Regions from separate parts of the Pantoea sp. SM3640 genome, predicted to be linked through region 2. Evidence: predicted binding sites of a transcription regulator. Region 2 holds the regulator's gene; the other holds the start of a gene.
The links. The regulator PurR, encoded in region 2, represses purine synthesis genes. The targets are predictions, from matches to a motif close to CANGCAAACGTTTGCNTG.

Region 1 (8,882 bases), 660 kb from region 2:
TTACGACAGCCTGGCCTGTGCGGGTGACGTGGTGCTGACGGCCGACACCGCCAACAGCGAGTCGATGCTTTCTGATCTGGCGTGGAAGAAGCATCAGATGCCTGCCTGGCATCTCACCTCGCCTAATCGTCGCGGCATCACGCTGATTAATATCGGTGTCGGCCCATCGAATGCCAAAACCATCTGCGATCATCTGGCGGTGATGCGTCCGCACGCCTGGCTGATGATTGGTCACTGCGGCGGTCTGCGCGAGAGCCAGCGGATCGGCGACTATGTGCTGGCCCATGCCTATCTGCGTGACGATCACGTACTCGACAGCGTGCTTCCGCCAGACATCCCGGTGCCAAGCATTGCCGAAGTGCAGCGCGCACTGTATGACGCCACCAAATCGGTAAGCGGCATGCCAGGCGAAGAGGTGAAGCAGCGCCTGCGTACCGGCACCGTGGTGACCACCGACGATCGCAACTGGGAGCTGCGCTACTCTGCGTCGGCCCTGCGCTTTAACCTGAGCCGCGCGGTAGCGGTCGATATGGAGAGCGCTACCATTGCCGCGCAGGGTTATCGTTTCCGGGTGCCGTACGGCACGCTGCTGTGCGTCTCCGACAAGCCGCTGCATGGCGAGATCAAGTTGCCCGGTCAGGCAAACCGCTTCTATGAGGGGGCGATTTCAGAGCATCTGCAGATTGGTATTCATGCGGTTGAGCTGTTGCGCGCCGAGGGTGACAAGTTACATTCACGCAAGTTGCGGACGTTTAATGAGCCGCCTTTCCGGTAGGTGTATCGCCGCTGGCTCGGGGAGTTTTGTTCGCTGCGCGAACGGGCTGGCAGAAGGGCTGATGCCGGGGATTGTTCGCTGCGCGAACGGGCTCTGAGCGGGGTTTCGTTCGCCTGATCAGTTGGGCAGTTTCAGACACGCCTCTGCAGGCGACCGACAAGGGGCGCCAGTCGCCGCGCCCCTTGACCCCCGGCTCCGGCCTGCTTTACCGCCGCTTCGCGGTCCCTTCGCTTCTTCCGGATTTCTCCCGGACCGGCAGGACGCGCCATCCCTGGCGCGAACCCGCCTCTTCGCGACATCCCTGTCGCTCGTCCTGAAATCCCTCATCCGCTCAGCGGTTCAGATGGCCTCCCTGCCCCCTCGCTGTTATCTCTTCTTTCTGTGTTGGCACGTTTATCGCTTTACGTTTCCGGGATTGGCTTTGGCTTTGGCTTTGGCTTTGGCTGTGGCTGTGGCTTTGGCTTTGGCTTTGGCTTTGGCTGTGGCTTTGGCTTTGGCTTTGGCTTTGGCTGTGGCTTTGGCTTTGGCTTTGGCTTTGGCTTTGGCTTTGGCTTTGGCTTTGGCTTTGGCTTTGGCTTTGGCTTTGGCTTTACAGTTCAGCAGACAATACAGCACCAGAGAAAACAAAAAGAAATCACAGGCGGGGGTTTCTCAGAGGCATCCGAAGCGCTGAGGAACAACCGGAGGCGAGGATGAGCCGACAGGACGTCGGCGAAAGGACGGTTCGCGCCAGGGATGGCGCGTCCGGACGGTCCGTCGGCCGCAGGGCGTGACGAAGGCACCCCGCACAGCGGGGCGCGCAGGCTGCCGGACGCCGGGATTGTTAAGGGGCGGGCGTCCGCCCCTTGACGCGTCCGCCTGCATGGGCAACCTGAAACTCCCCATCGCCTGGCGGGCGAAACCTGCTCAAAGCCAGCCCGCTGCAACGCGTACCCCGCTCATACCTGCCCGCCGCGAGGCGAAACTCACCCCGCCGCCAGGCACCCATCAGGCACTTAACCACCCAAGCTTAATCACAAACAGAATCGACAGGATCACCAGCGCCGCATTCACCTCTTTCGCACGACCGCTCAGCAGCTTCACCAGCGTCCAGGTAATAAAACCAAACGCGATGCCGTTAGCAATAGAATAGGTCAGCGGCATGGTCAGCGCAGTCACGGTAACCGGCGCGGCCGTGGTGATATCTTTCCAGTCGATATCTGCCAGTCCCGATGCCATCAGTACCGCCACAAACAGCAGCGCAGGCGCAGTGGCGTAAACCGGCACGCTGGAGGCCAGCGGCGAGAAGAACAGTGCCAGCAGGAACAGCACACCCACCACGATCGCGGTCAGTCCGGTACGGCCACCGGCACTCACGCCCGCCGCCGATTCCACATAACTGGTGGTGGTCGAGGTGCCGAGCAGTGAACCAAACAGTGCAGCCGCACTGTCGGCAATCAGCGCACGCCCCATCTTGGGCACATTGCCCTGCTCATCCGCCAGACCGGCACGTTTAGTCACGCCCAGCAGCGTGCCGGTGTTATCAAACACATCGACAAACAGGAAGGCAAAGATCACGCTGATCAGGCCGACGTTAAATGCCCCGGCGATATCCAGCTGCAGGAAGGTCGGTGCAATCGACGGCGGCGCAGAGAAGACGCCCGCGAACGGCGACAGACCGATGCCCATCGAGATAAAGGTCACCAGCAGGATGCCGATCAGCACCGCACCGGTCACGCGACGCGCTTCCAGTACCACGATCACCACAAAGCCAAGCATCGCCAGCAGCGGACCCGGTTTGGTCAGATCGCCAATGCCCACCAGCGTCGCCGGGTTATCGACCACGATGCCCGCCCCTTCCAGGGCAATAATCGCCAGGAACAGCCCGATACCTGCACCAATCCCGGCGCGCAGCGGCAGCGGGATACTGGCAATAATCCACTCGCGGATTTTAAACAGCGACATCGCGAAGAAAATTACCGCCGAGAGAAACACCGCGCCCAGCGCAACCTGCCACGTGTAGCCCATGTGCAGCACCACGGTATAGGTGAAGAAGGCGTTCAGTCCCATGCCGGGTGCCAGCGCAATCGGGTAGTTGGCGATCAGACCCATCAGCACGCAGCCAATCGCCGCCGCCAGACAGGTCGCGACAAACACCGCGCCCTTATCCATGCCGGTTGCGCCCAGAATGCTCGGGTTCACAAACAGAATATAGGCCATCGCCAGGAAGGTAGTGATCCCGGCGATAATCTCGGTACGAACCGTGGTGTTATGCGCTTTGAGTTTGAATAGTTTTTCTAACATCATCATCTCTCGATACAGGAGACAGCCGTCTCTCTTGCTAAAGGGGTTTGTATGCTGATTATTCTGTTTCCGGGACAGGGTTACCGGCCGCTGCATACTTGCGTGCCAGAACCGCCTGAAATCCCTGCGTTACCCACTGCCCAAAGCAATTGCCATGCCATCTGCCGACGCAATCGATTACCTGGCAGAGCCGGACGCGCCTAAGAAGATTCCGAACCAAAACGAGGCGCGATTATGGTGCAATGCACCGATCCCGCGCAATCGTTTTCCTGCGGCAAATCAGTAACCCCCAAAAACTCTGCGCCAGCGCACGCTTCCATACTCTCACAGGCGAAGCGGGTCACGTTTCAGTACGCTGCCTCAGCAACCTTCTCTGGCCTGTGTAGACTCCAGAATTAACTCTTTCGTAACATTGAGGCCGCGCCATGAAGCCAGCGATTTTGGTGGTGGATGATGATCCTGCTGTCTGTGACGTCCTGCAGGATGCGTTAAGTGAACATCTGTTAACGGTCTACCGCTGTCATCAGGGACGCGAGGCGCTATCGATGCTCAGCGAGCACCCGGAGATTTCGCTGGTGATGCTGGATATGATGCTGCCCGATACCAACGGGCTGCTGGTGTTGCAGCAGCTCCAGCGTCAGCGACCCGAGGTACTGGTGATTATGCTGACCGGTATGGGGTCAGAAGCGGAGATGGTGGTGGGTCTGGAGATGGGCGCAGACGACTACATCGCCAAGCCTTTTAATCCCCGCGTGGTGGTGGCCCGCGCCCGTGCCGCTTTGCGTCGCAGCGGGCGTATTGCACAGGCCGATCCTGAACAGGCGGGCTGGCGGTTTAGCGGCTGGCAACTGGACGATGGCCGCTGCCAGCTGTTTAATCCGCAGCGCGAACTGGTGCCGCTGACCCAGGGAGAATACAGCCTGCTGCGCGCGCTGGTGCGTCACGCCCGTAAGGTGCTGACCCGCGATCAGCTGCTGGAGCTGACCCACAGTGAAAGTCTCGATGTGTTTGACCGCACCATCGACGTGCTGATTATGCGACTGCGCCGCAAAATTGAAACCAACCCGCATCAGCCTGATCTGATTCGCACCATTCGCGGGCTGGGTTACGTCTTTTCCGCTGACGTGATGAAACCGGAAATCGCGCCGCGCGCCAGCCAGATCGCCTGAGTCATTCTGAGCGACCTGCCAGTGACAGGCGTGCTCACCTCAGTCGTCATACGTTCCGCCCCAGGCACGCGGCACCAGATCCCCCTGTGCCTCTCCGCTTTCAACCATTGCCAGAATTTTTTCCGCCACGCGCTCAGGCGCGTGCGCGAATGCGGCGCTCTGCTCAGCCTGCGCAATCGCGGCTTCCTGTCCCAACTTCACCGACTGATAAAATTCTGAGCGGGTCATAAACGGATACACCGTGGAAACCGTAATCCCGGCCTCAGCCAGTTCCAGCCGCGCCACGCCGGAGAGCATATTCAGCCCCGCTTTGGAGCTGGTATAGGCCGCCGACCCTGGATACGTTGCCAGCGTCGCCCCGGAGCTGACGTTGATAATGCGCCCTGCGCCCTGCCGCCGCATTGGTGGGATCACCGCCTGCATCATCATCAGCGGGGCAATCAGGTTCAGCTCAAGCAGCGCCCTGAAATCCGCCGCCTCTATTTCCTCAACCGCCGCGTACAGCCCCTGACCAGCATTATTGATGAGCACATCAATCCGGCCAAAGCGTGCCAGCCCCTGTCTGACGGCGTTTGCAATCTGGCCAGGCTGAGTCACATCGCAGGCTACTGCCAGCGCTTTGCCTGATCCATCCGCGAGAGCATCCAGTCGGTCTTTGCGTCGTGCCAGTAAGATAACCCGCGCACCCGCCTGCTGCGCCGCACGCGCCGTGGCTTGACCGATCCCCGACGATGCGCCGGTAATCATGATTACTGCTTCTTCAATTTTCATTCCATACCATCCTGCTCAAAGACCAGAGAGCGAGAATAATCCTCAGCCGGTTGCGCGGCGGCTGCAATCCTGCCTAAAATTTGCCCATTCCTGCTTTCTCCTGTCAGGCGCTGAATCCGCCGGAGTCACGCAATATGAAAGGCCTTGAAGCGTTAAGAGATGAAGTGCTGGCGTGCGCGGCAGACGACCTCACTGCGACGACGATTCCGCGCGTGGATCTCTATCGCGTCAGCCAGCCGATGGCTCTGCCGCCAGAAATCTATCCGCCGTTCGTCAGCCTGATTCTGCAGGGAGAAAAAAGGCTGCAGGTGGGCGCACAATCCATCCGCTATTCCGCAGGTGAAATGTTTACCGCGTCGTTCGATCTGCCCGCCACTGGCGACATCACTGAAGCCAGCGAAGCCTCGCCCTATCTCGCCGTACGTCTGACGCTCGATTTCGCCGCCATCAGCGATCTGCTGCATCAGATGCCTGTGACCGCTCTTCCCGCTACGAACAAAGGCATTTCGGTTAACAGGGTGGATGATGCGCTGGCGGATGTCTGGCTGCGGATGATGCGCCTGCTGACAAAACCGGAGGAGATCGCGGTGATGGCGCCGCTGGTGGAGCGCGAGATGCTTTACCGGCTGTTGCAGGGTACGCAGGGCGGCGTGCTGCGTCAGGCAGCAGAGTTAAACGGGCATTTTGCGAAGATCAGAAAGGCGCTGGTCTGGCTGCGCGCGCACTATGCTACCGCGTTTCGCATTGAGACGCTGGCAGCGATGGCGGGCATGAGTCTGTCGGCCTTCCATCGTGGCTTTCGGGCCAGCACCGGGCTTTCGCCGCTGCAGTATCAAAAACATCTCCGGCTCTATGAGGCGCGCAAAGCGCTGGTGCTGCGGCCCGGCAATGTCGCCGCCGTCGCGGCAGATGTGGGCTACGAGAGTCTGACGCAGTTTACCCGGGAATATGCGCGCCTGTTCGGTGAACCGCCCGCACGCAGCATCAGAAAACTCAGGCTGACCGGCACTGAAACATGACAGGTAAGCGAACTTGATGCGCCCTGCCATTCTGCGCTCAGTGGAGGGCAACTCACAGAAAGCCGTTCGCATAGTCATTACACAGCAGCCAGCGCGGCGCTTCATCTTCATTCAGCGGGTTGAAACGGGCCAGCGGCGTCAGAAACACGTTGTCATTTTCATCATCGTTGGGCATCGATACCTCACCCACCAGCACGTCGCCGAAGCCGTTTTCGCCCCAGAAACTGTGCCAGACGCCCGCCTCCAGCGTCACGCTTTCACCCGGAGAGAGTCGCAGCTGTGTTCCGGCAGCATGGATCTGGCGCAGGCCATCCAGCGACACCACCACCGGCGTGTCAGCCAGCCCGTCACTGTCGTGGTTATGCAGTTCGACAATCAGGTTGCCGCCGCCCCGATTGATGATGTCTTCCATCTTGCGCGGATGATAGTGCATCGGCGTCAGTTGCCCTTCGCGCACGTGCATGATCTTCTCGGCGTAGGGTTTATGCCACGGCTGTCCACCTGGCGAGCCGTTACGCAGCGTAAACAGCGTCAGGCCAGTCTGCATAAAATCTGCCGCGTCAAAGCTGGTGAGATCCCAGCCCAGCCGTAGCGCCAGAATCTCCTGTATCACGTCGCGATCCTGCGCACGCCACTGGCTGACGCTGTAATCGGCCCACGGCGGCAGATGCACATCCTGCTGGCGGAAGAACTCGCGGGTATGCTGCAGGTAGTCATTAACCTCTGAACGTTGCATGGTGGTCTCCTGAGAGCGGCACCCGAAGGTGCCGCCCTGACGCTTATTTCACCGTCCAGCCCTGATAGCTGCCGATATTATTACGATCGATCAGTTTCACCGGGATCAGCACCGGTTTATCCGGCGCGGGTTTGCCCTGCAGAATGTCATAACCAATCTCGACCGCTTTGGCTGCCATGACCTGCGGATCCTGGGCTGGCGTGGCGACGAAAAGTGAGTTTTTGCGCTTCAGCGCCTCTTCCCCGTCCGGCGATCCATCGACGCCCACGATAAAGAATTCGCTGCGCTGCGCCTGTTTCGCGGCTAAGTCCGCGCCAATCGCAGTCGGGTCGTTGATGGCAAACACGGCGTCAATTTTCGGGTTAGCCGAGAGCAGACCGGTCATCACTTCCAGTCCGCCTTCACGACTGCCTTTGGCGTTCTGGTTGTACGAGAGCAGCTTGATGTCCGGATGGGTTTTCAGCTCGTTCATGCAGCCTTCAACACGGTTCTGTACGGCTGAAACCGGCGGTCCGTTGATGATAACCACGTTGCCTTTGTTCTTCAGGCGGTCAGAAATATATTTACAGGCCATTGCGCCCGCCTCGGTGTTATCGGAGGTGATGGTCGCATTGGCACCATCGGCGGCCACGTCGACCGCCACCACCACGATACCGGCGTCACGCGCCCGCTTCACCGCCGGGGCGATCCCTTTGGAGTCCGCGGCGTTGAGGATAATCATGTCGACTTTGGCCGCAATAAAGTTATCAATCTGGCCCACCTGCTGACCAAGGTCGTAACCGCTGGAGACCAGCGTGACATTGACCTTATCGCCCGCCAGCTGACGCGCCTTCATCTCTGCGCCTTTAGTGATCTGCACGAAGAAGGGGTTAGCCAGGTCGCCGACCGTGACGCCGATAGATTTGAGTTCTTTTGCCTGAGCCAGGCCGGTGCTGAACAGCGTTGCCGCCAGCAGCCCGGTTACAATCGGATTAAAACGCATAGACCTTCTCCTGCTGTTTTCAAGGTGCCAACCGCTTAATGGCGTTTTTGGGTGGCGGCGGCGACACGGCGCCTCCGCCCTTTTAAGCCTCAGCTCACATGATGACGGGTGCGGTATTTGTCGATCAGGACCGCGATGATGATTACCGCGCCCTTGATCACCAGCTGCCAGAAATAGGAGACGCCCATCAGCGTCATGCCGTTATTCAGCGTGGCGATAATCAGTGCGCCAATCAGGGTGCCGGTGATGGTGCCGATGCCGCCGACAAAGCTGGTGCCGCCGAGGATCACCGCCGCAATCGCATCCAGCTCGTAGCCGACGCCGAGGTTGCCGTTGGCGCTGTAGAGCCGCGAGGCGCTCATTAAGCCGCCCAGCCCCGACAGCAGGCCGCTCATGCCGTAGACAAACAGCAGCACCACGCCAACCTTGATGCCGGTAAGACGTGCCGCCTGGATGTTGCCGCCGACCGCGTAGATATGAACGCCCAGCGTGGTGCGGCGCAGGATGAACCAGCAGATGGCGATCACCGCAAAGGCAATCACAATCAGCCACGGCACCGGCCCGAGATAGCCGTTACCAATCCACTCAAAGTTAATATCGGAGTTAATCACCGTGGTGCCGTTCGCCAGCAGATAAGCCGCCCCGCGCAGCGCGGTGTAGGTGCCGAGCGTGACGATAAAGGGAGGCAATCCGGCCCAGGCGACCAGGATACCGTTGAACAGCCCCATCACCAGACCCGCGCCCAGCGCCATCGGAATGGTCAGCGAGGCAAGCATCGGATCCAGCGACGCCACCAGCGCGACCACTGCCGTGGTGCCCAGCATTGACCCTACCGACAGGTCGATACCGCCGGTCAGAATGACAAAGGTCATGCCCGCCGCCAGCACGATATTGATCGACGCCTGGCGGGTGATATTCAGCAGGTTCGCTTCGGTAAAGAAGTTCGGCGTAACGAAACCAAACACCGCCACGATCAGGATCAGAATCGGCAGGATACCTACCGTTTGCAGCAGATCACCCATCAGGGCGCGTTTCAGCGTCGGCGCGTTAGTGCGGGCCAGTTGTGACATGGTGGTCTCCTCAGATTTAGCCTGCTGACGTGCTGTGCGCACCGGTTGCCAGCGTCATAATATTTTCCTGACTGATG
Region 2 (8,882 bases):
GCATCCGGAAGCGCTGGCCTTTACCGGTATCGATCCGAGTAATCCGCTGCGCGGCGCGGTGAGTGAATATGAGGCGCTGCACGCCATTTTCAAAATGGTGCGCAAGGGTATTAAAGATAGCGGCTGCAATCGCGCCATTATGGTGGCGCACAATGCCACGTTTGATCTGAACTTTATGTCAGCGGCAGCAGAACGTGCCAGCCTGAAGCGCAATCCGTTTCACCCGTTTGCCACCTTTGATACCGCAGCGCTGAGCGGACTGGTGCTGGGTCAGACGGTGCTGGCGAAAGCCTGTATTGCGGCGGGAATGGAGTTTGACAGTACGCAGGCGCATTCAGCGCTCTATGACACTCAGCAGACGGCGACACTGTTCTGCGAGCTGGTGAACCGCTGGAAACGGTTAGGTGGCTGGCCTCTGCCCTTCGCCGGGGGCGACGCAGACGCCACGACATCCGCATAAGGGATGCCACAATGAAAGAGGCCGACATAATGTCGGCCTTTTTTTATTCTGCTTCTTTAAATTTTTCTGCGGTCTCTTTGATCAGCGACTGCAGTTCACCACGCTGTAACATCTCGACGATGATGTCGCATCCACCAACCAGTTCACCATCCACCCATAGCTGCGGGAAGGTCGGCCAGTTAGCGTATTTCGGCATCTCGGCACGAATGTCCGGGTTCTGCAGAATATCCACGTAAGCAAAACGCTCACCGCAGGCTGACAGCGCCTGCACCGCCTGTGCAGAGAAACCGCAGCTTGGCAGTTTCGGGGAACCTTTCATGTACAGCAGGATCGGGTTTTCTGCGATCTGGCGCTGAATTTTTTCTACAGTACTCATAATTGCCTTCCTTAATTCGTTACTTCGTGTTTGTTTATTGTAGCGACTTCGCAGCGTGACTGAAAATGAGATTTTGCTCCCTGCCCGATTAAATGACCATCATTGTTAAGTCCCGTGCGCAGGACATTTAATTTCAGGTATTAACAGCTGGTAACAGTTTAATAATTCGTAATAATTCCGTTGGTATAACATGCTGAAAATGTTCATTTTCAGTGCAATCACGTGGGCTGCAAAGATTAACATTAAAAGGCATTACAGTTTTTAAGCGAACTGGACTAGAATGGCCTGGGCACTGATCCTGGATCAGATTAATCTCAACTTTGTCGCGGTGCGTAGTGGCCCTGACAACTTAACTAATTAATGGACTATGCGTTTAATCATTACGCTTTTTATGCTGGCCTTTGCGCAACTGTTTTTCAACATCGCCGCTGCGTCGCCTCACGCGCCGGTGAACGTCAATACGCATAAAGCAGAGAAAAAGAGTGCGCGCGACGATGAACGCCGCAAGCGTCGCCCGGTAAAAACGGTGACGAAAAAAACTCGTCTCAGCCCTGACCAAAAACTTAAAACGAAAAAACAAAAAAAAGTCGAACTCACTGCTAAACAGACGCCTGCTAAGAAGACCTCGCTCAAAACCGCCCGTATCAGCAAAAGCAAAGAAAAAAATAAAGAGAAGAAACGCTATGGGCATCAGCGCCAGCTGAAAACCGCTGAGGTCACCACCCGCGAGCCAGGCACGATTAAAATGAGCAAATCCCACCGCCAGCGCTATCAGAAGGCGCGTGAGACCGCAATGACCAAGCTGATGGGGCAGTTGGGTAAACCCTATCAGTGGGGCGGCACCTCTCCACATACCGGTTTCGATTGCAGCGGTCTGGTCTGGTATGCCTATAAAGACCTGGTGAAATTTAAGATCCCGCGTACCGCTAACGAGATGTATCACCTGCGTGACGCCGCGCCGATCAAGCGTGAGTCGCTGGAGAAAGGCGATCTGGTCTTCTTCCGTATTAATGGCCGCGGCACAGCGGACCACGTCGGCGTTTATTTGGGCGATGGCAAGTTTATTCAGTCGCCACGTACCGGCAAAGATATTCAGATCAGTGCATTAGGGGAAGATTACTGGCAGCGCCACTATATTGGTGCCCGTCGGGTGATGACGCCGAAAACGATACGCTGAGCAGCAGAACAGTCAGAAAAAAGCCGGGATAATCCCGGCTTTTTTTATTAGTGCAGAATGGCAGTAAAACTAAAGGCCACAATCATCAGCAGACAGCCGACAGTGGTCATCAAAGCCAGTTTCAAATCGGTACTCATTGCTTGCTCCTTAGTCACACACTTTGCAGGGATATGGCATTTTCCCACAGGGTCCGGTAAAAATCTCGTTTTATCCGTTCAGCCTTGTTAGAATCCCGCCTTTGTTGCGCAACGCGCGCAACCCTGATTCCGTTTGCGCATCTTTTCTGGCGTTTTTTCTCCGCCAGCGGCCTGTTTACCGGCCAGAAAAGCCGCATTTTTGCGGAAAAAACCCTGAGCAGACGCAAACGTTTAACATTACGCTTATCATAGAGTTAGGTAAGCACTGGAGTCCGATTTTCATGGCAACAATTAAAGATGTGGCGAAACGCGCTGGCGTCTCAACGACCACCGTTTCGCACGTCATCAATAAAACCCGCTTTGTCGCTGAAGAAACACGCGAGGCGGTCTGGCAGGCAATTAAGGAACTGCACTACTCGCCAAGTGCTGTGGCGCGCAGCCTGAAAGTAAACCACACCAAAACGCTGGGCCTGCTTGCCACCTCCAGCGAAGCGCCCTATTTCGCTGAAATTATTGAAGCGGTTGAAAACCACTGTTTTGACAAAGGCTATACGCTGATTCTGGGTAATGCGCATAACGATCTGCAAAAACAGCGCGCCTACCTCAGCATGATGGCGCAGAAGCGCGTCGATGGTCTGCTGGTGATGTGCTCTGAGTATCCGGACGATCTGCTGCAGATGCTGGAAGAGAACCGCAATATCCCGATGGTGGTGATGGACTGGGGCGAATCGCGCGCCGACTTTACTGACACGGTGCTGGATAATGCTTTCCAGGGCGGCTATCTGGCGGGACGCTATCTGATTGAACGCGGACACCGTGATATTGGTGCTATCCCCGGTCAGATGGAGCGTAACACCGGCGGTGGACGCCATGCCGGTTTCCTAAAGGCACTGGAAGAAGCGGGTATTCAGCCGCGTGCCGAGTGGATTGTACAGGGTGACTTTGAGCCGGAGTCGGGCTATCAGGCGATGCAGCAGATCCTGTCGCAGAAGCAGCGCCCGACGGCGGTGTTCTGCGGCGGTGATATCATGGCGATGGGGGCCATTTGCGCCGCCGACGAGATGGGTCTGCGCGTGCCGCAGGATATTTCGGTCATCGGCTATGACAATGTGCGCAACGCCCGCTATTTCGCCCCTGCCCTGACCACGGTGCATCAGCCAAAAGCCCAGCTGGGTGAGAAAGCGCTGGATATGCTGCTTGACCGCATCACCAGTAAGCGTGAAGTGTCTCAAACGATTGAAGTCCATCCGACGCTGATTGAGCGCCGTTCAGTGGCGGATGGTCCGTTCCGCGACTATCGCCGCTAATCCTCGCTTAACCACTCCTGATTAAGCGTTTGCGCATCACCCAGATAGCTGAGCAACCAGCCTGTCGCCGGTGATGCGCGATCCTCTGCCCAGCTGACGCAACAAGGGCTATCCGGAAATGCCACCGGCAGCGTCAGTTCGACCAGCTCGCCGCTGTCGAGCAGTGGTCTGGCCAGATGACCCGGCACCATCGCCACACACAAGCCTGCCTGCACGCACTCCAGTCCGGTTTGCCACTCCGGCACCACCAGCCTGCGCTGGTTATCCAGCGTCCATGTCATACGACGCGGCAGTGCGCGTGATGTATCTTCCAGCACCAGTGACGGCCAGCTACGCAGCGTGTCATCATCGATCTGGTTCGCCTGAGTCAGAGGATGATCGGGCGCGACCACGCAGCGCCAGTTGAGCGTACCCATATCTCGAAATGCAAACCGTCCGCCTACCGGAATCGCCTGGGTGGCCCCAATCGCAACTTCCACCCGGCCATCGGCCAGTGCATCCCAGACGCCGTTAAAAACTTCATAGCTGATGATCAGTTCCATATCGGGAAAGTGGCGATAAAAATCTTTAACAAGCTGCCGGGTGCGCTGAGGTTTGGCGATGCGGTCAACGGCAATGCTGAGCTGCCCGCGCCAGCCATTGGCCAGCTGCTGACACTGCCGCCGGGTGGCAAGCATTTTTTTGATGACGCTGCGCCCTTCCCGGACAAAATGTTCGCCTGCTGGCGTCAGCACCACTTCGCGATGCTGGCGTTCGAACAGTGGCACTGCCAGCCAGTTCTCCAGCTGACGCACCGTGTAGCTGATGGCAGAGGGCACCCGATGCAGCTCCTGAGCAGCGGCGCTGAAGCTGCCCCCGCGGGCGACCGCGTCAACGACCTCTAATGCATATTCTGACCACATAATCTGCCTTCAAAAATTTTAACAGCAATCGGCAAATATTACCGTTTCACAGCGGCAAACGCACCTTTTACACTCTGCCGCGTTCATCCTGCAAAAATGAGAATGAGATGTTGTCGAATAAAGGATTTATGCCCTACCTTGCCCTGCTGAGCATGCTCGGCTTTTTAGCCACAGATATGTATCTGCCCGCCTTTGGTGCGATGCAGCAAACGTTTAATACCTCGCCGGGCCTGATCAGCGCCAGTATGAGTCTCTTTCTGGCGGGTTTCGCCTGTGGGCAGCTCTTCTGGGGACCGCTTTCCGATCGCATTGGACGTAAACCGGTGCTGCTGGCCGGACTGGCCATGTTTGGCATCGGCTGTGCGGGCATGCTGTGGGTGAATGATACCACTCTGATGCTGGCGCTGCGCTTTGTGCAGGCGATTGGCGTCTGTGCTGCGGCCGTGAGCTGGCAGGCACTGGTAGTGGATCGCTATCCTGCCGCGCGCGCTAACAAAGTCTTTGCCACGATTATGCCGCTGGTTGCGCTCTCCCCGGCGCTGGCCCCGTTGCTGGGTGCCTGGCTCATCGGCCATTTCCACTGGCGTTCGATTTTCCTGGTGCTGACGCTGATTGCGGTGGCGTTGATTCTGACCACGCTGCGCCTGCCCACCGTACGCCAGGAAGCACGCGAGAAAGGCACCCAGCCCGGATTTTTCACCCTGCTGAAATCACGGGTTTACAGCGGCAACGTGCTGATCTACTCCGCCTGTTCAGCCAGTTTTTTTGCCTGGCTGACCGGCTCGCCGTTTATTCTGGCGGATCTGGGCCTTTCACCCGCCGATATCGGTCTGAGTTATGTGCCCCAGACGTTCGCCTTTTTGATTGGTGGATTCGGCTGTCGCGCCCTGCTCAACCGCTTTAATGGCGCTCAGCTGTTACCGTGGCTGCTGGGCATTTACAGCCTGAGCATTCTGGCGCTGTTTGCCGTCGCGCTGTCAGGCGGCAGCACGCTGGTGAGCCTGATGGTGCCGTTCTGCGGTATGGCGCTGGCTAACGGTGCGATCTATCCAATTGTGGTTTCCAGTGCGCTGACACCCTTCCCGCACGCCACCGGTAAAGCGGCCGCATTGCAGAACACTTTACAGCTAGGACTCTGCTTCGCTGCAAGCCTGGCAGTCTCTGCCGGATTAACGCATGCACTGTTTACCACTACGCTGATGATGACGGTGACGATTCTGCTGGCGCTGGTGGGTTACGCCATGCAGCGTACCGCAAGCGCACAAACTGTTGTTGCCTCCGCGCAACCTGCCTGCCAGGATAATCAGTGACACACTGACTTTTTCGTTAGCCTCCTAACAATAAGTCATTGAATATTGACCCGCGTGAGCATATACTCATCCGGGTCAACAAATCTGTAATAAATCAACAATATAATAACGTAATAATCTGATTGGCACCCTGTTGCCGGGACGGTATTCGCGCGCGTTATTCTTACCCAGACCGACCTGCTGCAGGCTAGTCCAGTCCTCTGTATCACACAGTCAACCGGTGTGCGGAGTCATCCGTACCGTTTCTCAATGCCTGACGAAATTGACTACTCTTTGTTCAGGTTCAGATTGGACAGGTGGTGGAAAAGCTATGAGTTCATCTTATGCAGAAGCAGTGAGCCCTGAAGAAAACCATTGGTATCGCATCGTCCACGAGATGCTGGAAAAAGCGGATATTGAAATTAATGGTTCACGTCCCTGGGATATTCATATTAATCATCCCGGCTTTTTTAAGCGTGTTCTGCAGGAGGGATCGCTTGGGCTCGGTGAGAGCTATATGGATGGCTGGTGGGAGTGCGATCGGCTGGATATTTTCTTCCATCAGGTGCTGAAACATAAACTCGATCAGCAACTCCCGCATCACTTTAAAGATACGCTGCGCATTGCCGCTGCCCGCTTAACCAATCTGCAGTCGAAAAAGCGGGCCTGGATTGTCGGTAAAGAGCATTACGACCTGGGTAACGATCTCTTTTCACTGATGCTTGACCCCTATATGCAATATTCCTGTGGCTACTGGAAAGAGGCCACGACCCTGGCGACGGCGCAGGAAGCCAAGCTGGATATGATTTGCCGTAAATTAGCGCTGAAACCCGGAATGTCGCTGCTGGATATCGGCTGTGGCTGGGGCGGACTCGCGGAATTTGCCGCACGTCATTATGGCGTTAACGTGCATGGCGTGACGATTTCCGCCGAACAACAGAAACTGGCGCAGCAGCGCTGTAGCGGATTAGACGTCACGATTCTGTTGCAGGATTATCGCGATCTGAATGAGCAGTTTGATCGCATCGTTTCAGTAGGCATGTTCGAGCATGTCGGGCCGAAGAATTACGCCACCTATTTTGATGTGGTTGATCGTAATTTAAAACCTGACGGTATTTTCCTGCTTCACACCATTGGCGCAATTAAAACCGATATGAGCGTCGATCCCTGGATCGACAAATATATCTTCCCCAACGGCTGCCTGCCTTCAGTGCGTCACGTGGCGGATGCCAGCGAGCCGCATTTTATCCTGGAAGACTGGCATAACTTTGGTGCCGATTACGACAAAACGCTGATGGCCTGGCATGAGCGCTTTTTGCAGGCCTGGCCGGAGCTGGCCGATAACTATGGCGAACGCTTTAAGCGGATGTTCTCCTATTATCTCAATGCCTGTGCGGGTGCCTTCCGCGCGCGTGATATTCAGCTGTGGCAGATTGTGTTCAGTCGCGGTGTTGAGGGTGGATTACGGGTGGCGCGGTAGGGAGTGTCAGTTTGTTAAGAGGGTGATCCCGTGCTGAAGGTTTTAAAAAACTGGCCTGTTTTGAGAATGGAACTGCGCAGGGAACACAGTCAGATCGGAAAGTCGCAAAACCCGTCATCCCTGACATGCTCGGCCCGCGCGATTACGCACCTCATCCCTGAGGTGCGCCCGTTGCCGGGCCAACACGTTGCGTTGTTCAAAAACGCTCCCGGCGTTTTTGTCCCAGTTGCGGAACGCTTTCCTCTTCTGACTGTGTTCCCTGCGCTTCGGGCTATTATACCGCTGCCAGAATCACACGATTTGGCTTTCCAGCAGTCTTTGCGGGTTATTAACTCTCGGCGGCAGGCTGCCCGGTCAGCATACTCATTGCCGCCGCGGCATCGCGCTGGGCTAACACCCGCTCAACGGTCTCTACGATTGCCTGTGTATGCGGATCGATCTCAATGTTGACCCGGTCGCCAAAGGTCTTCGCGCCCAGAGTCGTGCGCTCCAGCGTTTCCGGAATCAGATAGACGCAGAATTTGGTCTTCGTCACATCACCTACCGTCAGACTGATACCGTCGATGCCGACGAAACCTTTATGCAGAATATATTTCATCTGCATCGGATCCTGGATTTTAAACCAGACTTCGCGATTGTGTTCTGACTGGATAATCTTGCAGATTTCAGCGGTGGTCATAATATGACCTGACATCAGATGACCGCCTATTTCGTCGCTGAATTTCGCTGCACGCTCAATATTCACCACATCGCCCTGGCGTAAATCGCCAAGGTTAGTCACGCGCAATGTCTCTTTAATTAAATCGAAACTGACGCGGTCACCTTCGATTGCCGTCACGGTCAGGCAGCACCCGTTATGGGCTACGGATGCGCCCAGCGCCAGGCCCGGCAGGAGCTCTTCCGGCAGTCGGACAATGTGGGTACGAAACAATTCTTTTTCTTCAATGGACACGATTTCTGCGGTGCCCTGCACAATACCGGTAAACATAGTCTTTGCCTCTGCGAAGTTTACGCTAGTTTATCACAGCTCCGGTCGGCTGATAGATTTCACCCCACCTCACCCCATTAATGGGGTTCAAAACGCATTGTGTGACAAAGATTGGCGAATTCTGTTACCCCGGTTACACTGGTTCGCGCTATTCCCAGGGCTTTTCTGCCCTTTTAATTCATTTAATAAGTCAGGTGTTAACGTGCAGAAGTATTTAACAGAAGCGCGTCAATTGCTGGCCCTTGCGATTCCGGTCATCCTTGCTCAGGTGGCCCAAACCGCAATGGGATTTGTGGATACCATTATGGCCGGCGCAGTCAGCGCCACGGATATGGCCGCCGTTGCTGTCGGCACCTCTGTCTGGCTTCCGGCCATCCTGTTTGGTCATGGTCTTCTGCTTGCATTGACGCCCACCGTTGCGCAACTCAACGGTTCAGGCCGCCGCGAACGCATCGGCGAACAGATCCGCCAGGGCTACTGGCTCGCCTTTTTTGTCTCGCTGCTGATTATGGTGCTGCTGTGGCACGCCGGTTATCTTATCCGGGCGATGCATGACATCGATCCCGCGCTGGCGCTTAAAGCCGAGGGCTATCTGCACGCCCTGCTGTTCGGCGCGCCAGGCTATCTCTTCTTTCAGGTGCTGCGAAATCAGTGCGAGGGGCTGTCGAAAACCAAACCCGGCATGGTGCTGGGCTTTCTGGGCCTGATGTTTAACATCCCGTTGAACTATGTCTTTATCTACGGCCACTTCGGCATGCCCGCGTTG

Region 1: a site for PurR is predicted at 3,313-3,330, ahead of IV493_RS06335 (NCS2 family permease). Genes of this name have one in related genera too.

Annotation. Positions count from the first base shown of each region.
Region 1 is NZ_CP064872.1:1,392,044-1,400,925, reverse strand. It holds gene IV493_RS06345 (AMP nucleosidase) at 1-775, shown strand, start outside; gene IV493_RS06340 (hypothetical protein) at 1,157-1,471, shown strand; gene IV493_RS06335 (NCS2 family permease) at 1,763-3,061, opposite strand; gene IV493_RS06330 (response regulator) at 3,484-4,227, shown strand; gene IV493_RS06325 (SDR family oxidoreductase) at 4,267-4,998, opposite strand; gene IV493_RS06320 (AraC family transcriptional regulator) at 5,133-6,017, shown strand; gene IV493_RS06315 (D-lyxose/D-mannose family sugar isomerase) at 6,070-6,753, opposite strand; gene IV493_RS06310 (ABC transporter substrate-binding protein) at 6,797-7,735, opposite strand; gene IV493_RS06305 (ribose ABC transporter permease) at 7,825-8,805, opposite strand; gene IV493_RS06300 (sugar ABC transporter ATP-binding protein) at 8,822-8,882, opposite strand, start outside.
Region 2 is NZ_CP064872.1:2,053,677-2,062,558, forward strand. It holds gene rnt (ribonuclease T) at 1-460, shown strand, start outside; gene IV493_RS09535 (Grx4 family monothiol glutaredoxin) at 504-839, opposite strand; gene IV493_RS09540 (C40 family peptidase) at 1,204-2,013, shown strand; gene IV493_RS09545 (YnhF family membrane protein) at 2,061-2,150, opposite strand; gene purR (HTH-type transcriptional repressor PurR) at 2,432-3,457, shown strand; gene punR (DNA-binding transcriptional activator PunR) at 3,454-4,359, opposite strand; gene punC (purine nucleoside transporter PunC) at 4,467-5,669, shown strand; gene cfa (cyclopropane fatty acyl phospholipid synthase) at 5,980-7,128, shown strand; gene IV493_RS09570 (riboflavin synthase subunit alpha) at 7,457-8,116, opposite strand; gene IV493_RS09575 (MATE family efflux transporter) at 8,319-8,882, shown strand, end outside.